Regions from separate parts of the Abyssisolibacter sp. ZYX002 genome, predicted to be linked through region 1. Evidence: a T-box and tRNA genes for the amino acid it is inferred to sense, from the RefSeq annotation. Region 1 holds a T-box; the other regions hold tRNA genes.
The links. The T-box of region 1 lies ahead of leuS (leucine--tRNA ligase). A T-box ahead of a tRNA ligase gene usually reads a tRNA of that ligase, here a tRNA-Leu.
Positions count from the first base shown of each region.

Region 1 (4,765 bases):
TAGTAACAACTCTGTCAACTCCTGCTAACTCAATACATTCAGCACATACCCTTGCTCTAATTGAAACTCTAGGCTCGTCTTTTTTGTCTCCTTTAGCATAAGCGAAATAAGGCATTATCAAAGTTACTGATTTAGCACTTGCTCGTTTAAAGGCATCTATCCAAAATAATATTTCTGTGAATTCATCATTTGATTTTAAACCTATCGACTGGACTAAATAAACATCTCTATCTCTTACAGTTTCTTCTACTTTCACATAAATATTGCCTTCTGAAAAAGTGATAACTTTTGACTTACCAAGTTCTAAATTTAGATGATTACAAATTCCTTGTGCAAAATCATAGCCTGAACTACCTGCAAATACTTTAATATCGTTATTTTTCAAAATAACCAACTCCTTATCTAAAATGATAAATAACCAAGGGTTACCCTTGGTTATTATTTTAAGTCAAATTCATATAATGCATACTCAAAAGAAAGAGTATAGCCTAATTTTTCAGCTAAAGCCCTAGAGCCATAATTTTTTTGCATGCAATCCCAATAAGGATTAATATTGATGATTTTACATTCTCTAAGATATTCATTTACAGCCACAGTTGCTAGACCTTTTTTTCGGTAACTCTCATGTGTAACTATATGAGATTCCATGCTTGCACCATCAGTAAAACTAGTTACACATGAACATACTGCTTTATTATCATGAATAATGCAAAAGCCTACTCCATTGTTTAAGAAGTCTTCAAAACTATCCCACCACTCAAGTATAGCATCTTTTACAAAAGACATATCATAGTTACTATCATCTAGTAATTCTTTATCTACCCTTTTCATGATATATTCTACAGTAAGGTCGTATTCTTTTATAGTACACTCTTGTAAGCCGTTGTGTTTATATACATATTGTTTAGATTCATACATATTTCTACTATGAAAAACTCTTTTTAATGTTTTGTCCCATTCTTTGCTAGTACCACTAAATTCAAAAGTATTTAAACCTAGCTTGTTGGCCCTCTGAGTTATTACTTTATCTATAAAGTCATTAACAGAGCTATTAAAATCAGTATTATTTGCATCACCTATGAAGTAAAATCCTTCAATACCTCTTGACCAAATCATAGCTGTTTTGGGTGACTGTATATTGTCAACAAAAATCCAACCAGGATTATAACCCCTTGCAACAGCAATAACTTCTAAATTAATTAGTTCATTTTCCAGTAAATGAGCTATTTTATCAAATTGATTTTTCTCTAATTCGTATATCATTGTAACAGCCCCTTATGTTTTATTAGTTATCTAATCATAGTTTAATACAATATAGAATATTTGTATAGCTAAAGATTAAGTTTTAATACTCCTAAAGTTATGCCAGAAAAATTCATATGGTTTATTTATATACAACATTATTAATGATCTCATCTATTGATTTATAAGCCATTGGTGCTTCGTAGCTTATTGTATTGTTTACTTATAATATTTTTATAAGCTATAATATAAAAAGCTGTAACTTAAGAATAAGAGAGAACCTGTATTACTAGTTCTCTCATTTATATATAAATCAATCTATATTTACACAGTTATTTTTATAATCCTGCAATTAAAATTATTCTTTAAGTAAGGTATAAGATATAACCACCTTATAAATTTCCAACGATTTTTATGAAAATCAAAAATACTCCATTCTTTCAGAAATCTGATATCTGAATTTATTTGTTCCATTTCTTTTCCAGTTTTTATCCCCCACTTAAATACTGCTCCAGTTTTAGAAACAGTATCATGTTTTTTACTATTTTTAATATAAAATGGAGCCATAATGTCAAAAAGTATAGTAGCTCCTGTGAATTTTTCAGACATTTTGTTCATTAGGACATGTATATCATTTTCGGAAAAATACATTAGTATCCCTTCGGTAATAAATAAAGTGTCTTTAGTTATGTCATCTATATAATCTATCCAAGAAAAGTCAAAAACAGATTTACCTATCATTTTATGTCTAGATGTCTCAGTAAAAAAATTTTTTCTTAGCCTTATAGGCTCTGGTAAATCAATATCGTACCAATTAATTGTACCATTATCAACTCTAAAATACCTAGTATCTAGACCACAACCAATATTGATTATATTGGCATATGGATGTTCATTAATAAATTTTGTAACCTCTGCGTCAAATATTTGCGTCCTAACTGCTACACCTGTTTGAGACATCCATGAACCATAGAATTTTGAGAAATCATAATCAATTTTTTGCATCATCTCAATAGCTTTTTCATCTTTTATTATTGGGTCCTCTCTTTTGGTTTCGATAGCTCTAGCCCAAAGTGGAATAAGTAATGTTTCAGGTACGTCACTTAAAGATTGTTTCATTATCACACCTTCTTTAACCGTTATATTTAATACTGATTATATTTTACAATATATATCCAAAAATGTAAATGATAATAATTATCATAATTGATAAACAGATTTCCATATTTGAATTAGCAAACTAAATTTCTTACATCAGCAAGTATGATAAGTAGATTAAGACATATGAAGATATTAAAGAATCTTTTTATAATACTCTGATATCATTTTGTTTTAAGATAAGCATTTTATCATATGATAATGGCCTCTTCCCTACTTGCCTATTCATAATACTTTTATTTTGTCAAGTCTTCAACATAAGCCATTCCTTCCATACTCATGAATATAAACTATTAAGTTTTGGAAATACTCTTTCATATACAGTTATCATATTTAGCCTAGCTCTATATACTTGATTTTAACTGTGTAATATGTTAGAATACCAATTAATATTATAATTTAAAGACAATGAATAGGAGTAGTAGGTGCTATGGAGCTTTTTAGAGAGCTGTTGGTTGGTGTAAAACAGTAAGCGACAATACCGAACTCGCCTTAGAGTTTCTTAGCTGAATATTATTAGGCTAAGACGGACTCACCGTTAAAGAGTTAAGTGTATTTATAGAAATAATATATTATTCTATTAAATAAACTAGAGTGGTACCACGGAATAAACCTTTCGTCTCTAAATCAGACGAAGGTTTTTTTAATGTATTAATTATTTTTTATTAGGAGGAATTAATGTGAGTAATATCTACAACCATAAGGAAATTGAACAAAAATGGAAAGGTATTTGGGATAAAAAACCAGTTAATAAAGATGAACCCGGCAAGAAAAAGTATTACTGTTTAGACATGTTTCCATACCCATCTGGTAGTGGTCTTCATGTAGGACACTGGAGAGGATATGTATTAAGTGATGTTTGGAGTAGATATAAGATACTACAAGGTAATTATGTACTCCATCCAATGGGATGGGATGCATTCGGCTTACCAGCTGAGAATTATGCAATAAAACGAGGAGTTCATCCAAGTATAGCTACTAAAGAAAATATAAAGAATTTTAGAAGGCAATTGAATGAAATTAGTGCAATATATGATTGGGATAAAGAAATCAATACTACTGATCCTAATTACTATAAATGGACACAATGGATTTTTGTAAAGATGTTTAAAGCAGGTCTTGCATACGAAAAGCAAATGCCTATTAACTGGTGTCCTTCATGTAAAACAGGTTTAGCTAATGAAGAAGTTGTAAATGGTGGCTGTGAAAGATGTGGGTCTGTAGTTACTAAGAAAAACTTACGTCAATGGATGCTGAAAATCACTGCATATGCGGAAAGATTACTTAACGATTTAGATACTTTAGATTGGCCAGAAAAGGTTAAGAAAATGCAAGCTGACTGGATTGGAAAAAGCTATGGGGCTGAACTTGATTTTAAAATTGAGGGATTTGATAATTCTATCAGTGTATTTACCACTCGTCCTGATACGTTATATGGAGCAACTTTTATGGTATTAGCACCTGAACATGAAGATGTTGCTACTATCACAACTGGGGATAATAAAGAAAAAGTTGAAGAATACGTATATAAGGCATCTACAAAGTCATCAGTTGATAGAATGGCAGACAAAGATAAAACGGGTGTATTTACAGGAAGCTATGCTATAAACCCACTTAACGGCGCAAAAATACCAATCTGGATATCAGATTATGTATTAGCTGATTATGGTACAGGTGCAATTATGTGTGTTCCTGCTCATGATTATAGAGACTTTGCATTTGCTAAGAAATACGATTTACCTATAATTCAAGTAATAGCAAAAGAAGGTGAAGAGTTAACTGAGTTAGAAGAAGCTTATACCGACGAAGGTATAATGGTTAACTCTGATGTCTTTAATAATATGAAATCAGTCGATGCAAAAGAAGCTGTTGCAAATTATCTAGAAGAACATGGAATAGGCAACAAGAAAGTTAATTATAAATTAAGAGACTGGGTATTCTCTAGACAAAGATACTGGGGAGAGCCTATACCTATTATACACTGCCCTAAGTGTGGAACTGTTCCAGTTCCAGAAGAACAATTGCCTGTTAAGTTACCAGATGTTGAATCTTATCAACCTACAGGTACTGGTGAGTCACCTCTTGCAGGTATTGAAGAATGGGTTAACACTCCATGTCCTGAGTGTGGAGAAATGGGTAAATATGAGACTAACACCATGCCTCAATGGGCTGGTTCATCGTGGTACTTCTTAAGATATATAGACCATAAAAATAAAGAACAAATAGTATCACCAGATAAAGCAAAAGAATGGCTTCCAGTTGATATGTACGTTGGTGGAATAGAACATGCAGTACTTCACTTATTGTATGCAAGATTCTATACTAAGTTTTTAAATGATATAGGCGTAATTGAGTTTAACGAACC
Region 1 is NZ_JARMXH010000001.1:837,153-841,917, forward strand. Features, by position in the region: gene P3X86_RS03745 (ribose-phosphate diphosphokinase) at 1-385, opposite strand, end outside; gene P3X86_RS03750 (GNAT family N-acetyltransferase) at 439-1,263, opposite strand; gene P3X86_RS03755 (class I SAM-dependent methyltransferase) at 1,567-2,361, opposite strand; T-box leader at 2,800-3,027, shown strand; gene leuS (leucine--tRNA ligase) at 3,081-4,765, shown strand, end outside.

Region 2 (4,765 bases), on a different contig from region 1:
AAGTTATAAAAAAATTCTAATTCCTATAGGATTATTAATTTTACCATTTCAATATTTTAATTTTGAGAGTGTAATGTCATTTAATGAATACATATTTGAGATTTTTGTTTTTTATGCTTTTCCCTTTCAAATATTCAGCCCTATTGTTTTTTTAATAATTGGATTATTGAAAAAAAGGCTAAGACATAACAAAACCAAAAACATTTAATATTGCCTAATATCTGCTAAGAATTTGAATACAAAGATAAGATTTTTAATATTTATTAATCACGAAATTGTAATAAATAGTATTAATATTTCAAACAATAACAGTGACCGTAATACAAAGTTGTATTATTAAGGGTTAATTATTTTAATGGAGAACAAAATGAAGAAAGAACTTGTAAATTACAAAGAAGCTATAGCTATAATAGTATTGTTTGAAGTAGGAGAGTTTTCAATATTAGCATCCGGATTTTCTGCTAAGAAAGATGTATGGATATCAGTAATAATAGCTACAGTTTTTTCTCTGATGATGGTAATATTATATGTTAATTTATTGAAATTGTATCCTAATAGCGATTTTCTTGATATTATAATTAACATATTTGGCAAAAAATTAGGCAAGATATTAATAGCTATGTATGCTGTGTATTGCTTTGATTTAACAAGTTTAATTTTACTAGACGCGTTACATTTTATAACAGTTACAAGTTTTGATAAAACACCTCGTATTTTACCAGCAGGGTTTATGATTATTTTATGCGTATGGGTATGTAAGAAAGGCATAAACATACTAGCTAAGATATCTAGAGTATCTGCTGTTCTATTGTATGGTTACATTATAATTACAGCAATAATCCTCTTACAAGTATCGGATGTGCGAAATTTGCAACCTATACTATATAATGGATCAAGGCATGTTATAAAAGGTACATTTGAATTAATAGTATATCCTTACGGTGAAATACTCATGTTTTTAATAGTATTATTACATTTATACGAAGCTAAGAAAGTAAAAAAAATACTGTATAGCAGTGTGCTATTATCAGGTATCTACATGTTTATAATGTCTAGTGTTATAATAATGGTAATTGGAGAAAATTACGCATCAAGTTTAACTTTCATAGCATACGGAGTTGCTAAGCATATAAAATTGGGGTTCTTAAAAAGAAGTGAGATATGGGCATCAACAATGTTTACACTTGGAATGTTTATTAAGATTAGTGTGTATCTAATGGCAACGGGTATGTGCGTTCAAAAGGTTTTCAATCTAAAAAGCTATAAAATCATATTAATGCCACTTATGTTACTTTCATTGACATTAATAAATTTTAATTTTGATAGTATAATGACATATAATGAATATATATTTGAAATTTACATTTACTATGCTTTTCTATTTTTAATAATAGTACCTGTTTTAATTTATTTAGCAGGATTAATAAAAAAGCATTTTAAAAAGAAAAGACACGATTAAAATAAACTATCAAAAAATAATTAGCTACCAAACTTAGATCAATTTATTAAATATTTTAATTGGAGATTAAAATGAAGAAAGAACTTGTAGATTATAAAGAAGCTATAGCTATAATAGTATTGTTTGAGGTCGGGGAATTTTCAATATTAGCATCTGGATTCTCAGCTAAAAAAGACGTATGGATATCAGTTATAATAGCTACAATTCTTTCATTGATACTTATGGTAGCATATGTCAATCTATTAAAACTATATCCAAATAGCAATTTCCTTGATATTATAATGAAAGTATTTGGCAAAAGAATTGGTAAGCTATTAATAGCGATATACGGCGTGTATTGTTTTGATTTAACAGTTCTAGTTTTGATTGATGTATTACATTTTATATCAGTTACAAGCTTTGATAAAACTCCTCGTATTTTATCAGTAGGGCTTATGGCTATAGTCTGTGTATGGGTATGTAGAAGAGGGATAAATCCATTGGCAAAGATTTGTAGGGTATTTGTTATTTTTATATACGCTTATATTATAATTACGGCAATAGCTCTTCTTCAAGAGACGGATGTGCAGAACTTAAGACCTATACTAAATAATGGAATAAAACCTGTTATAAAAGGTACATTTGAACTAGTAATATATCCGTACGGCGAAATACTAATGTTCTTAATTGTATTGTTACATTCATATAAAACTAAGAAAGTAAAAAAAATACTTTATACCAGCACACTATTATCAGGTGTATACATGCTTGCAATGTCTAGTGTTATAATAATGGTACTTGGAGAAAATTATGCAACAAGTTTAACTTTTATATCATATGGAGTTGCAAAGCACATAGAGATTGGATTCTTAAAAAGAGGTGAAATATTAGCAGCTACATCTTTTACAGTAGCAACATTTGTTAAAATCAGTGTATATTTAATGGCAACGAGTATGTGTGTTCAAAAGGTTTTCGATCTAAGGAGTTATAAAAAAATACTATTACCAATTATATTAATAGCATTGATGTTCATCTATTTTAATTTTGAGAGTATAATGTCATATAACGAATATATATTTGAAATTTACATCTATTATGCTCTTTTATTTTTAATAATAGTACCAATTTTTATTTTAGTAGCAGGGCTAATAAGAAAACGGTTAAAAAGAGAATAGAGATAGTATAAAAAAACTTGATACGCAATGTATCAAGTTTTTTATGGTGCCGGCAGTGGGACTCGAACCCACACACCCTTACGGATAACAGATTTTGAGTCTGTCTCGTCTGCCAGTTCCGACACGCCGGCATAAATTAGCTTTCGTAGTGACAAATAATATATTAGCATATTTAGAGGGCTTAAGTCAAGTGATTTTAAGAAATAATCATAAAAATTATAAATAAAAAATAGAATTAATAGGTGGGATTATGGAGGTGTAGCTATGAATAAAAAAGCTTATTATGTATTATTTTTTATTTATATGATTATTTTTACAAATAATTTAAGTTTTGGATCGAATAGAGATATTGCCAGAGAAATAATAATAAATGTTGCTCAAAAAACATTATTTATAAAAAAAGGTGTAGAAATAAAAGAATATCCAATAGCAGTAGGTAAAGCTATATCAAAGACACCCATAGGTAGTTTTAAAGTATTAAATAAAGCTAAAAACCCGTATTATAAAAAATTAGGAATAAAAGGAGGAAGCGAAGAAAATCCACTTGGAAGCAGATGGATTAGCTTTAAATATCATTATGGGATACACGGGAATAATGAACCAGAATCAATTGGATCATATGCATCAGGAGGATGTATAAGAATGTTTGAAAGAGATGTGCAGGAAATATATAGTATAACAACTAAGGGGACACCAGTAAATATACAATACAATCCGATAAAAATTATGCACGATATAAATGGCAATAATCCTATAATAAAAGCACATATAGATGAATATAAAAATTTAAAAAATTATGAGGATGTAATAATAAATACATTAAGTAATAATAATCTATTAAGTAAATTAGATGAAACTAGAATTAAAGAGCTAATAGAAAAAGTGCAAAAAAGAGATGTAGTGTTTAGTGATAAGTGGTGTTTATTTATTAATAAACAGTATATTACCTGTGATATTAAGCTTCGAGAAGAAAAATACTATGTAAATAAAAAGGACATACAGAAATATTTTAATGTTGATATATATAGCTCAAGTAAGCAAGGGAGAGCTTATTTTTTAGAAAGAGAAATAGAGGAAATAATACTTGAAAAAATTAAATATGTAAATATAGGAGATATACAGAGCATTTTAAGAGGAACTTTAATAAAAGATGATATACAAAGAAGTATTACATTAAATGCTGATTTGATTAATATAAATAATAAACTTTTATCAAATGCAATAGATATTACAACATTGCCAAAAATTCCATTAAATAAAGCTATAAGTTTATTTGATATAGATATAAAATTAGATGATAACAAAATTATTATTTCTCATAATAATAAAATGGTTAGTTATAGAACAAAAGAAAAGGAGATGTTCATAGATTTAATTGAACTACTAAATTTGAGAAATTCAAAAGTAAATGTATCAACATATTATGGAAAGATTGATGTTGTAATAGATCCCGAGTTTGTATGTGAAGACATACTAAGATATGGGAAAATTATAGATGAAAATGTATATATACCAATAGAGATATTACTTAATGACTCAAATATGGAAAGAAAAGAATCCAATGTATCAATGTTAATTGAGGATATAAGTAATTATGTTAGCATGATAGATAATGTGGAGTACGTATTGTTTGACAAAGTAAAGTATCTTTTTGAAATTGAAAAAAATAGTTATGATACAAAATTCATTCTAAAAAGGAGGAATTAAAATATACGTATTGAAAGACTATTTATACACAGAAATTTGTATAAATAGTAAAAATATTAGGACAAGCATATAAAAAAAGCTAAAACTGAAAAATTCGTGGAACTTTTAATTTAATAACAAGTCTAATAAAAGAAAGGGTTTGCAAACAGAGAGGGGGTATATAGGTGAACAATAACGATGAAATGCTGATTAAGAGATGTCAGAAGGGCGATATCGATGCTTTTGAGATATTAATAGAGAGTTATGAAAAAATAGCATATAACATAGCACTTAAAATGATAAAAAATAGAGAAGATGCTATGGATGTATCTCAAGAAGCTTTTATAAAAGTATATAAATCCATTAATAAATTTAATTTTCAAGCATCATTTTCAACGTGGTTATATAGAATAGTAGTTAATACATGTATAGATTTTTTAAAGAAAGAGAAAAAAGATTTATCTAT
Region 2 is NZ_JARMXH010000008.1:51,714-56,478, forward strand. Features, by position in the region: gene P3X86_RS17860 (GerAB/ArcD/ProY family transporter) at 1-208, shown strand, start outside; gene P3X86_RS17865 (GerAB/ArcD/ProY family transporter) at 368-1,459, shown strand; gene P3X86_RS17870 (GerAB/ArcD/ProY family transporter) at 1,531-2,613, shown strand; tRNA gene P3X86_RS17875 (tRNA-Leu) at 2,658-2,744, opposite strand; gene P3X86_RS17880 (L,D-transpeptidase) at 2,878-4,320, shown strand; gene P3X86_RS17885 (RNA polymerase sigma factor) at 4,485-4,765, shown strand, end outside.
Region 2: it encodes a tRNA-Leu, which carries the amino acid that the T-box ahead of leuS (leucine--tRNA ligase) is inferred to sense. The anticodon was not compared.

Region 3 (4,765 bases), on a different contig from region 1:
ATCAGGTCTAATTTGCTTTAACAGCTCTCCAATATTATTTATCTTTTTACTTTGAAGCTTTGCTCCAAATCCTATTGCTTTCTCACCAATTCTCTTTTGGATAATTTTTTCTACGCCTCCAAAAGCTCCACCTACTATAAATAGAATATTAGTAGTGTCAATTTGTATAAATTCTTGATGTGGATGTTTCCTGCCTCCCTGCGGAGGTACACTTGCTATAGTTCCCTCTAGTATCTTTAATAGTGCTTGTTGCACTCCTTCTCCACTAACATCTCTTGTTATTGATGGATTGTCAGACTTTCTAGCTATTTTATCTATTTCATCTATATAGATTATCCCTTTTTCTGCCTTTTCAATATCGTAATCAGCAGCTTGAATTAATTTTAACAGAATATTCTCAACATCTTCTCCTACATACCCTGCTTCAGTAAGCGATGTTGCATCTGCAATTGCAAAAGGAACATTTAATATTTTAGCTAGAGTCTGAGCAAGTAATGTTTTACCAGAACCTGTAGGTCCAAGCATTACTATATTGCTTTTTTGAAGCTCTATATCATCATTTGAAATTTTCTTATTAATTCTCTTGTAATGATTATATACAGCAACTGCTAAAGCTTTTTTGGCTCTATCTTGTTTTATTACGTACTGATCTAATACATCTTTTATTTCTATAGGCTTTAATAAGTCTGTCATTTCAAAATCTGTTGAATCATCAAACTCTTCGTCTATGATTTCTTGGCATAGCAGTATACACTCATCACATATATATACATTTGGTCCTGCTATTAACCTTCTAACTTGATCTTGTGACTTGCCACAAAATGAACATTTTAACTGCTTATCATTATATTTTGACATTATGTCACCTCTTTCAATATGTTATTTTCTAGAAGTGATTACCTTATCTATCAATCCATATTCTTTAGCTTCTTCAGCAGACATAAAGTTATCTCTATCTGTATCTTTCTCTACTGTTTCTAGAGATTGACCTGTTCTTTCACTTAATATCTGATTCAATGTCTTTCTAGCTTTAATAATCCTCTCTGCATGGATTCTAATATCTTCTGCCTGACCTTGTGTACCACCTAATGGTTGGTGAATCATTATTTCTGCATTTGGTAAAGCATATCTTTTACCTTTTTCTCCTGCAGCTAATAAAAATGCTCCCATACTTGCACACATACCTATACATATAGTTGATACATCTGGCTTAATATACTGCATTGTGTCATATATAGCCATACCAGCAGTAATAGAACCTCCTGGGCTATTTATATACAATTGAATATCTTTGTCAGGATCTTCAGCTTCTAAAAATAATAATTGTGCAACTACTAAACTTGCTGTAACATCATTTACTTGATCACTTAAAAATATTATCCTGTCTTTTAAAAGTCTTGAATATATATCATATGATCTTTCTCCCCTATTTGTCTGTTCAACGACAACAGGTACTAGTGCCATAAAAACCCCTCCTATTTTCAGCAGACGTGAAATATCTTCTAGCTTTGCTTATTTATCTGCTTGCGTATATTTAGCATTTTCTACAAGGAAATCAACTGTCTTGCTTTTAATTATACCCAATTTAATATATTCTAAATCTTCTTCTCTCATATTTTTCTTTAATTTGTCTAATTCTTGTTTGTATTGTTTAGCCATTTTTTCAAGCTCATTATTAATTTCTTCGTCTGTTGCCAAAATTCCTTCTTGTTTAGATATTTCTTCCAACACAAGCTCTGTTTTTACAATTTTTTGAGCATTTGGTCTAACTTGTTCTTTTAAACTCTCTATTGTACTATTTGTAAATTGAAGGTACTTTTCTACGTCTAATCCTTGGTATCTTAATCTATAGTCAAGATCTCTTATTTCGTTTTCTACTTGTCTGTCAATCATTGCCTCTGGAATATCGATTTCTACTTTGTCTACAACACTTGTTATAACATTGTTTTCTGTCTCACCTTTAGCTCTTTTATCAGCTTGCTCATCTAATCTCTTCTTTGAATCTGCTTTAAGCTCATCTAAAGTATCAAATTCACTTACATCTTTAGCAAACTCATCATCCAACTCTGGAAGTTCTTTTTCTTTTATTTCATGTATTTTAACTTTAAACACTGCTTCTTTTGATGCTAATTCTTCCGCTTGATAATCTTCTGGGAATGTTACCTTAACTTCCACTTCTTCTTCTTTTTTCTTACCTATTAGTTGATCTTCAAACCCAGGTATAAATGATCCTGATCCTAACGTTAAGCTATGATTTTGAGCTGTTCCACCTTCAAATTTTTCTCCATCTATTGATCCTTCAAAGTCAATAGTCAATATGTCGCCATCTTTTGTTTCTCTATCTTCTACTTCTATTATCCTAGCATTCTGCTCTTGCATTCTCTTGATATCATTTAAGACATCTTCATCTGTTACAGTGTACTCTGCTTTTACTGCTTCTACACCTTTATACTCGCCTAATGTAATTTCTGGTTTAACGTCTACCTCTATTTTAAACTCTATTGCTTCTCCTTTGTTAATATCTTCAAAATCTATTGAAGGTCTATCAACTGGATGTAAATCTAATTCTTCTATAGCTTTGTCATAAACCTCTGGCAATACGAAGTTTATAGCATCTTCGTAAAATACTTCTATTCCATACATTTTTTCAATTATAGCTCTTGGAACTTTCCCTTTTCTAAATCCGTTAATATTAAATCTTTTTCTGTTTTTTATATAAGCTTTTTGGATTCCTTTCTCGAATTCATTCCACTCAACTTTAATACTTAAAGTTACTGTATTTTTTTCTTTTTTCTCAATTTTTGAACTCATAATTGCTCCTCCTCCTGAGTTTTGTTTATTTATATTAGCGAACATATTTATACTTCTATTAGTATATTCAAATAGCTCATACAATGTTATACCCATCAAATTAGTATAAGCTTTATATATATATGCTTAAACATCCCTAGTTATTAACGTATATCGTCAACTTAAAATTAACCATTACATTATATCATAAAAATTTTTTCTATCCAATAATAATAAATATTATATTTATTTTCTGATATTTGGCAATATTAATTCACTTTATACATTAAAAAAGCCTTCTTTTGCAATAATTAAAAGATGACTCCACAACAAACTACAAATTAAAACTCTAAATATTAGAAAAAAAGCCCATGGTATAACCATTGGCTTTGAAATGTTATGGTGCGGGAAAAGGGACTCGAACCCCCACGCCAAGGGCACTAGATCCTAAGTCTAGCGCGTCTGCCAATTCCGCCACTCCCGCTAAATCTGTTTTTGCCAATACTGACATTGATTATTATACGATTTATTGTAGAGTTTGTCAACACTTTTTTTTAAAAATATAATACCAAATTAAATAAATATATACTATTATAGAGTTTGCTCTAAAAAAGCTTCAATTACACTATTTTAATTATTTATATTTTATTTTTCTTGATGTTCATTCTTTATTTTCATAAATAATTCTTTATCTTCTATAACGTCAACAGCAACTAACACAAGTGCACCTATTGTCTTACACATTTGTTCGTTAGCATATGTTGATATAGAAGCTTTTGCAAACTCTTTTGTATGGCCTACAAGTTCTCTTGTGCTAATACTGAAATATGGATGTATTGTAGGACATACATGGCTTACATTACCAGCGTCAAGTGATCCAAAATTTTCACTCAATTTTGAAATGTGTTCTACCCCCATTTCTTTTATTTTCTGCTCAAACAGGTCATTTAATACTGAATTTGTGACAAGATTATCATATGATGTCTCATAATTTGTTATGTTAACTTTTGCACCTGTAGCTAAGGCAGCTCCTCTAGCACAATTTTTCACTTTTTCTACTAAATCTATTAAATAACTCTTAGTCGTAGCTCTTACATAGAACTGTGCTACTGCATAATCAGGTACTATATTAGCAGCCTTACCTCCATCTTTTATGACTCCATGTACTCTAGCATCATGTCTGATATGCTCTCTAAGTGCATTTATACTATTAAATGTAGCAATTACTGCATCTAATGCATTAATACCTTTATGAGGCTCTGAAGCTGCGTGAGCTGTTCTTCCAAAGAATTCAAACTGAACTGCTTCCATAGCTAATGATCCTCCACTTTTATAGTATTTATCAGACGGATGAGCCATAAGTGCTACATCAATATCATCAAATGCCCCTTTATCAACCATTACAACTTTCCCGCCACACGTTTCTTCTGCTGGAGTTCCAAAAACTACTACCTTTCCACCGATATCACCAATTACTTTACTTAGAACTATACCTGAACCTGTACTTGTAGCTCCCAGAATATTGTGTCCACACCCATGCCCTATATCCGGCAATGCATCATATTCTGCTAAATATGCAATAGTCGGGCCTTCTTTCTTACTGTCATAGGTTGCCTTAAAAGCAGTCTTCATACCTAAATATTCTCTTTCAACTCTAAACCCATGCTTCTTTAGCAAAACACAATGTGCCTTACTTGCTTTGAACTCTTGGTGGCCTAACTCTGGATTGTCATGTATATAGTTACTAAGCTGTATTAATTCATCTTTTATTTCTTTTACGTGCTTTTGAACTTTTAGTTTCATAATACCTCATCCATTCTTTTTGTTTTTTTTATTTTACCATATATCACTGATACGATATTTATTTTTGTGCAAATTTTATTTTTTCCTTCTTATAATCTAACAGCGCCTAAGCAAATTGCTTAGGCGCATATTTTTACATTATATGTTTTTGTTTATTACAGACTGAGCCGCA
Region 3 is NZ_JARMXH010000009.1:60,361-65,125, forward strand. Features, by position in the region: gene clpX (ATP-dependent Clp protease ATP-binding subunit ClpX) at 1-858, opposite strand, end outside; gene clpP (ATP-dependent Clp endopeptidase proteolytic subunit ClpP) at 880-1,464, opposite strand; gene tig (trigger factor) at 1,513-2,811, opposite strand; tRNA gene P3X86_RS18470 (tRNA-Leu) at 3,191-3,274, opposite strand; gene P3X86_RS18475 (M20 family metallopeptidase) at 3,436-4,593, opposite strand; gene ppdK (pyruvate, phosphate dikinase) at 4,732-4,765, opposite strand, start outside.
Region 3: it encodes a tRNA-Leu, which carries the amino acid that the T-box ahead of leuS (leucine--tRNA ligase) is inferred to sense. The anticodon was not compared.

Region 4 (4,765 bases), on a different contig from region 1:
GATTTGGTGAGAATATAATAGCATATGACAAGAGTATAGATAGAAAAAAGCTTGGAAGTATTATATTTGAAAAGAATGAATACAGAAAAATACTAAATGATATAGTACATCCTTATGTTAGAAATGAAACAAAGAGACAAATAGAGATTAATTCAGATGAAAAAATAATATTTCTTGATATTCCATTATTATTTGAAGGCAAAGATGAATTAGAAAAAGAAGGTATAATAATGGACGAAATATGGCTAGTTTATGCGAAAAAAGAGACTCAAGTTAGAAGATTAATAAAAAGAGATTCATTAAGCGAACCGGAAATATTGTCGAGAATAAAATCTCAAATGAATATATACAAAAAAAGAGAACTTTCAGATGTTATAATAGAAAACGAAGGCAATATTAATGAACTAGAATCAAAAGTAGATGAAAAATTAAATAGAGTTTTAAGGAGGTTAATTCTTGGCTAAGGTATACAAGCGTCGAAAAGGTATTTTGTTAATTCTGTGTGTATTGCTAATTATAGGGCTTGTAAATATTAAGAAAATAGGTAAAGCTATTTTTTCAATAAAATATGAGAAACAGATATATACCTATGCTAAGGAATATAGCTTAGATCCTCTTTTAGTTGCATCAATAATAAGAGCTGAAAGTAGCTTTAGACTTAAAGTAAAATCACCTAAAGGTGCAATAGGTTTAATGCAAATTATGCCTAGTACAGGAAAGTGGGCAGCTAAAGAAATGGGTATAGATGAATATAGCGATGAAAAGTTATATGATGAAAATACAAATATTAGCATAGGGTGTTGGTATATCAATAAACTTAGTCAATATTATAATGGAGAGACAGATATAATATTGGCTGCATATAATGCCGGAAGTGGTAATGTCAACAAATGGATAAAAAACGGTATTATAAAAAACGGCTACACAGAAAAAATACCATTTAATGAGACTAAAACATATATAAAAAGAGTAAATATGTATTACAAAATATATAAGTTCTTGCATGAATAAAATGAATCTGATTAGAAATATAACTAACAATATTAATCATTATAGTTTTTATTAAGGTGTGAAGAGGAGGAGTAAAATGAAAAAGATTATAGCAATGATTTTAGCAATCACACTATGTTTATCTTTTATAGGTTGTAAAGAAGCGATAGATGCAGAAAAAGGAAATAAAGGGGACAAAGAATCAGTAGAAGTTTCATATGAGCCTAGGTACGGAGGAAATATGAATGTGCCAATATCAAATGTTAAAACGTTCAATCCACTTGTAAACAAGGAAAAAAGCTTATACTATTTTTATAAGTTAATATATGAACCATTATTTGTATTTGATGAAAATTTTAATGTAAAAGGACAGTTGTGCCAAAGTTATTCGATACAGAATGAAGGTAGAACTATAAAATTATCTCTAAGAAATGATGTTTATTGGCATGATGGAAAAAAATTCACAGCTAGAGACGTGAAATTTACAATAGATGCGCTTAGAATGAGTGCCAAAGCAGGATTATATACGGATTTATTATCTGATGTATTCAAACCTGCTAATTTATCTGAGATAAAGCAGATAATTAGTGCCAATGTAATAAACGATAGTACTATAGAAATAAAACTAAATAGGAATTATTCAAATTCACTAGAAGCGTTGATGTTTCCGATATTACCTATGCATCAATTTACAAATGGAAAAGCACAAACAAAAAGTAGTCTAGATAACGCATTTAACGAAAACTTTATAAAAACTCCAGTAGGAACAGGGCCATATAAATTTATGGATTATAAAAAATTAAAAGAAATAAAGCTAGGAGTTAATGAGAAATGGTATGGTATGAAACCATATATACAAACAATAACAGGGAAAATAGTAGATACAGATGAAACTGCGCTTGCTTCATTTGAAACAGGTTTAGTAGATGTTGCGTTTGCAATAGGTATAGATTGGGATAAATACTTAGAGAACAAAGAAGTTGATATATATAACTATATAACAAACAAATACGAGTTTTTAGCATTTAACTTCAATAACCCTTTATTTCAAGGAGATGCTGGAATTAGTCTAAGAAAAGCAATAGCATTTGCAATCAACAAAAAAACAATAGTAAACAATGTATTTTTAGGTCATGCTCAAAGTGCAAGTACTCCGATAAACCCAGAGTCTTGGTTGTATGATGAGAGTAACGAAAAATATGAATATAGTATAAGTAAAGCTAAAGATATACTAAATAAAGCAGGATTTAAAGATACAAATGGTGATGGTATAATTGAAGATGCTAGTGGTAAAAAAGTTAAAATTAGAATATTAACTAACTCATATAATAAAGTAAGAGCTGACATGGCTGATAGGATTATAGCAGATTTAAAAGAAATAGGTATTGAGGTTGTAAAAGATTACAAAGACGTAGAGAATCCACCGAAGGAAACAATAACTAAAGCTTGGCAAGATCTAAATACTAAAATAAAGCAAAATAAATTCGATATGCTTTTACTTGGATGGGATTTATCGTTAGTGCCTGATTTTTCGTTTATGCTACATTCAAGTCAGATTGATAACGGAACAAATTTTATCAAATATAATAGTGAACAGATGGATAACTTGTTAGCAAATGCATTTTTAGCAACGAATAGAGAGACAAAGAAACAAGCATACAGCAAGCTACAAAAACTAATATCTCAAGATTTGCCATATGTTAGCTTATTGTTTAAAAAGAAAGCAATATTAGTAAATGATAAAGTAAAAGGAGAAATAAAACCAACTGTATTTAACTTGTATAATAATATTGAAAAATGGTTTATACCTAACAAAGAAAAATAAAATTAAGTGTTGACAAAGAGTTAATAGAGAAGCTATAATATATTGGTAGCTTCATCTAGCGGGAGTGGCGGAATCGGCAGACGCACCATCTTGAGGGGGTGGCGGTCAATGACCGTGCGGGTTCAAGTCCCGCCTTCCGCACCAAATAACTTTATAAATACAACAAAAACTTCCATAAGGAAGTTTTTTTGTTGTATTTTATGTCAGACTACATAGCAAATCGCTATTTTTCGTCTATAAGTAATTAGTACCTATTGTAACCGCTACCGAAGAAAATTACTAACAATAAAAAGAAAAATAGCAAGCTACTACCTTCGTCATCGAAGAGAGAACCAAGAATTCCATTAGCCATACCATTACCTCCTTGTAACAATTTTATTATATTATATGAATAAAACAAATTAGTGTTACATTATAGATTCTTAATAAATACTGTATAAAAAAATAAGAGTAATCATAATATATAATTAATAAAACCTGAATAATTTATGGAACGATCTAAATATGCTGTAGTTTTCTAACTATATGTTTACTTTGAAAGCGTACTAGGTAGTACGATGAAAAATTGATGGAAGCATTGTAATTAGAAGGATGCTGTATAGTTATTGATTTTCTATGATCAATTTAGGTTAATAATAGGAGGAGAATATGAAGCAAACTATAGTAGGGATAAAAGTAGAAGATAGAAATGAAAATGTACCTAAAGTGCAGAGTATATTAACTGATCATGGATGTATGATAAATACAAGACTAGGTATCCATGAAGCTCAAAATCAATGTAGCCCTAAAGGGTTAATTTTACTAGAGATAATAGGAGAAGATGAAGACAGAATTGAAGAACTTCAAACTACTTTAAGCGAAGTAGATGGTGTTAAAGTACAGAAGATGACCTTTTCATAAGGGTATTTAGAAGGGGTTAAATAGCCCATTTCAGACTGTAGACAAAAGCTCAATTTCTACGGTGTTGTTTAAAATTTTCGTTGTTCACTTACCGTAAGTAAAGCTGTACTACTCAATATAAACACGCTTTGAGCTCGAACTCTTACTACAGTCTGCTATCTTGATGACTTTGGCATCAATCAAGAAGGGGCTCAATAGCCCCTTTATTTGTTTATTAAACTATCCATACTATAAATACCAGGTTGTTTGTTTATAATGAATCTAGCGGCGTTTAAAGCGCCTATAGCGAAGATTCTTTTAGATGATGCAGTATGTCTTATTTCTAATATCTCATCTTCACCAGCGAATATTACATTATGATCACCAACAATTGAACCACCACGTATTGAATGAATACCAATCTCAGACGACGACCGTTTAGATTTATTGCCATGCCTAAGGAATATATAATTTTTAGAATTATTTAGAGTTCTATTAATACTATCAGCAATCATGTAAGCAGTTCCACTAGGAGCATCAATTTTCTTATTGTGATGTCTTTCAACAATTTCTATATCAAATAATCCATCTAGTAATTGAGCAGCTTCATTTACCAAACGTAACAAAAGATTTATTCCAATGGACATATTGGCAGATATAAAAATAGGTATTTCAATAGAAGCTTTTTCAATATTATTCTTTGAGTTTGTTGTTAAGCCTGTAGTGGCAATAACTAAAGGAATCTTTCTAGAGCTAGCATATGCAACTAATTCATCAACACAGCTATGATGAGAAAAATCTATTATGATATCAGGCATCTCCTTTATGTCATATGGACTGGAGTATACAGGTATACAATTGTGCTCTAAACCTTTATATTTTTTATCAATGCCACCTATCAAAACCATATCATCAAAACTTTTCATTTCATCACTTATATTTTGACACATCTTTCCCATATAGCCATTAAGTATAACGTTAATCATATTTATTCCTCCTCTGCAAGAATACCGTAGTTTACCATTTCTCTAATTAGAAGTTCTTTGTTTTTTGCTGACATCTTAACTAATG
Region 4 is NZ_JARMXH010000008.1:62,245-67,009, forward strand. Features, by position in the region: gene coaE (dephospho-CoA kinase) at 1-464, shown strand, start outside; gene P3X86_RS17910 (lytic transglycosylase domain-containing protein) at 457-1,011, shown strand; gene P3X86_RS17915 (peptide ABC transporter substrate-binding protein) at 1,088-2,815, shown strand; tRNA gene P3X86_RS17920 (tRNA-Leu) at 2,874-2,959, shown strand; gene P3X86_RS17925 (CPF_0552 family protein) at 3,464-3,715, shown strand; gene dapB (4-hydroxy-tetrahydrodipicolinate reductase) at 3,919-4,680, opposite strand; gene dapA (4-hydroxy-tetrahydrodipicolinate synthase) at 4,683-4,765, opposite strand, start outside.
Region 4: it encodes a tRNA-Leu, which carries the amino acid that the T-box ahead of leuS (leucine--tRNA ligase) is inferred to sense. The anticodon was not compared.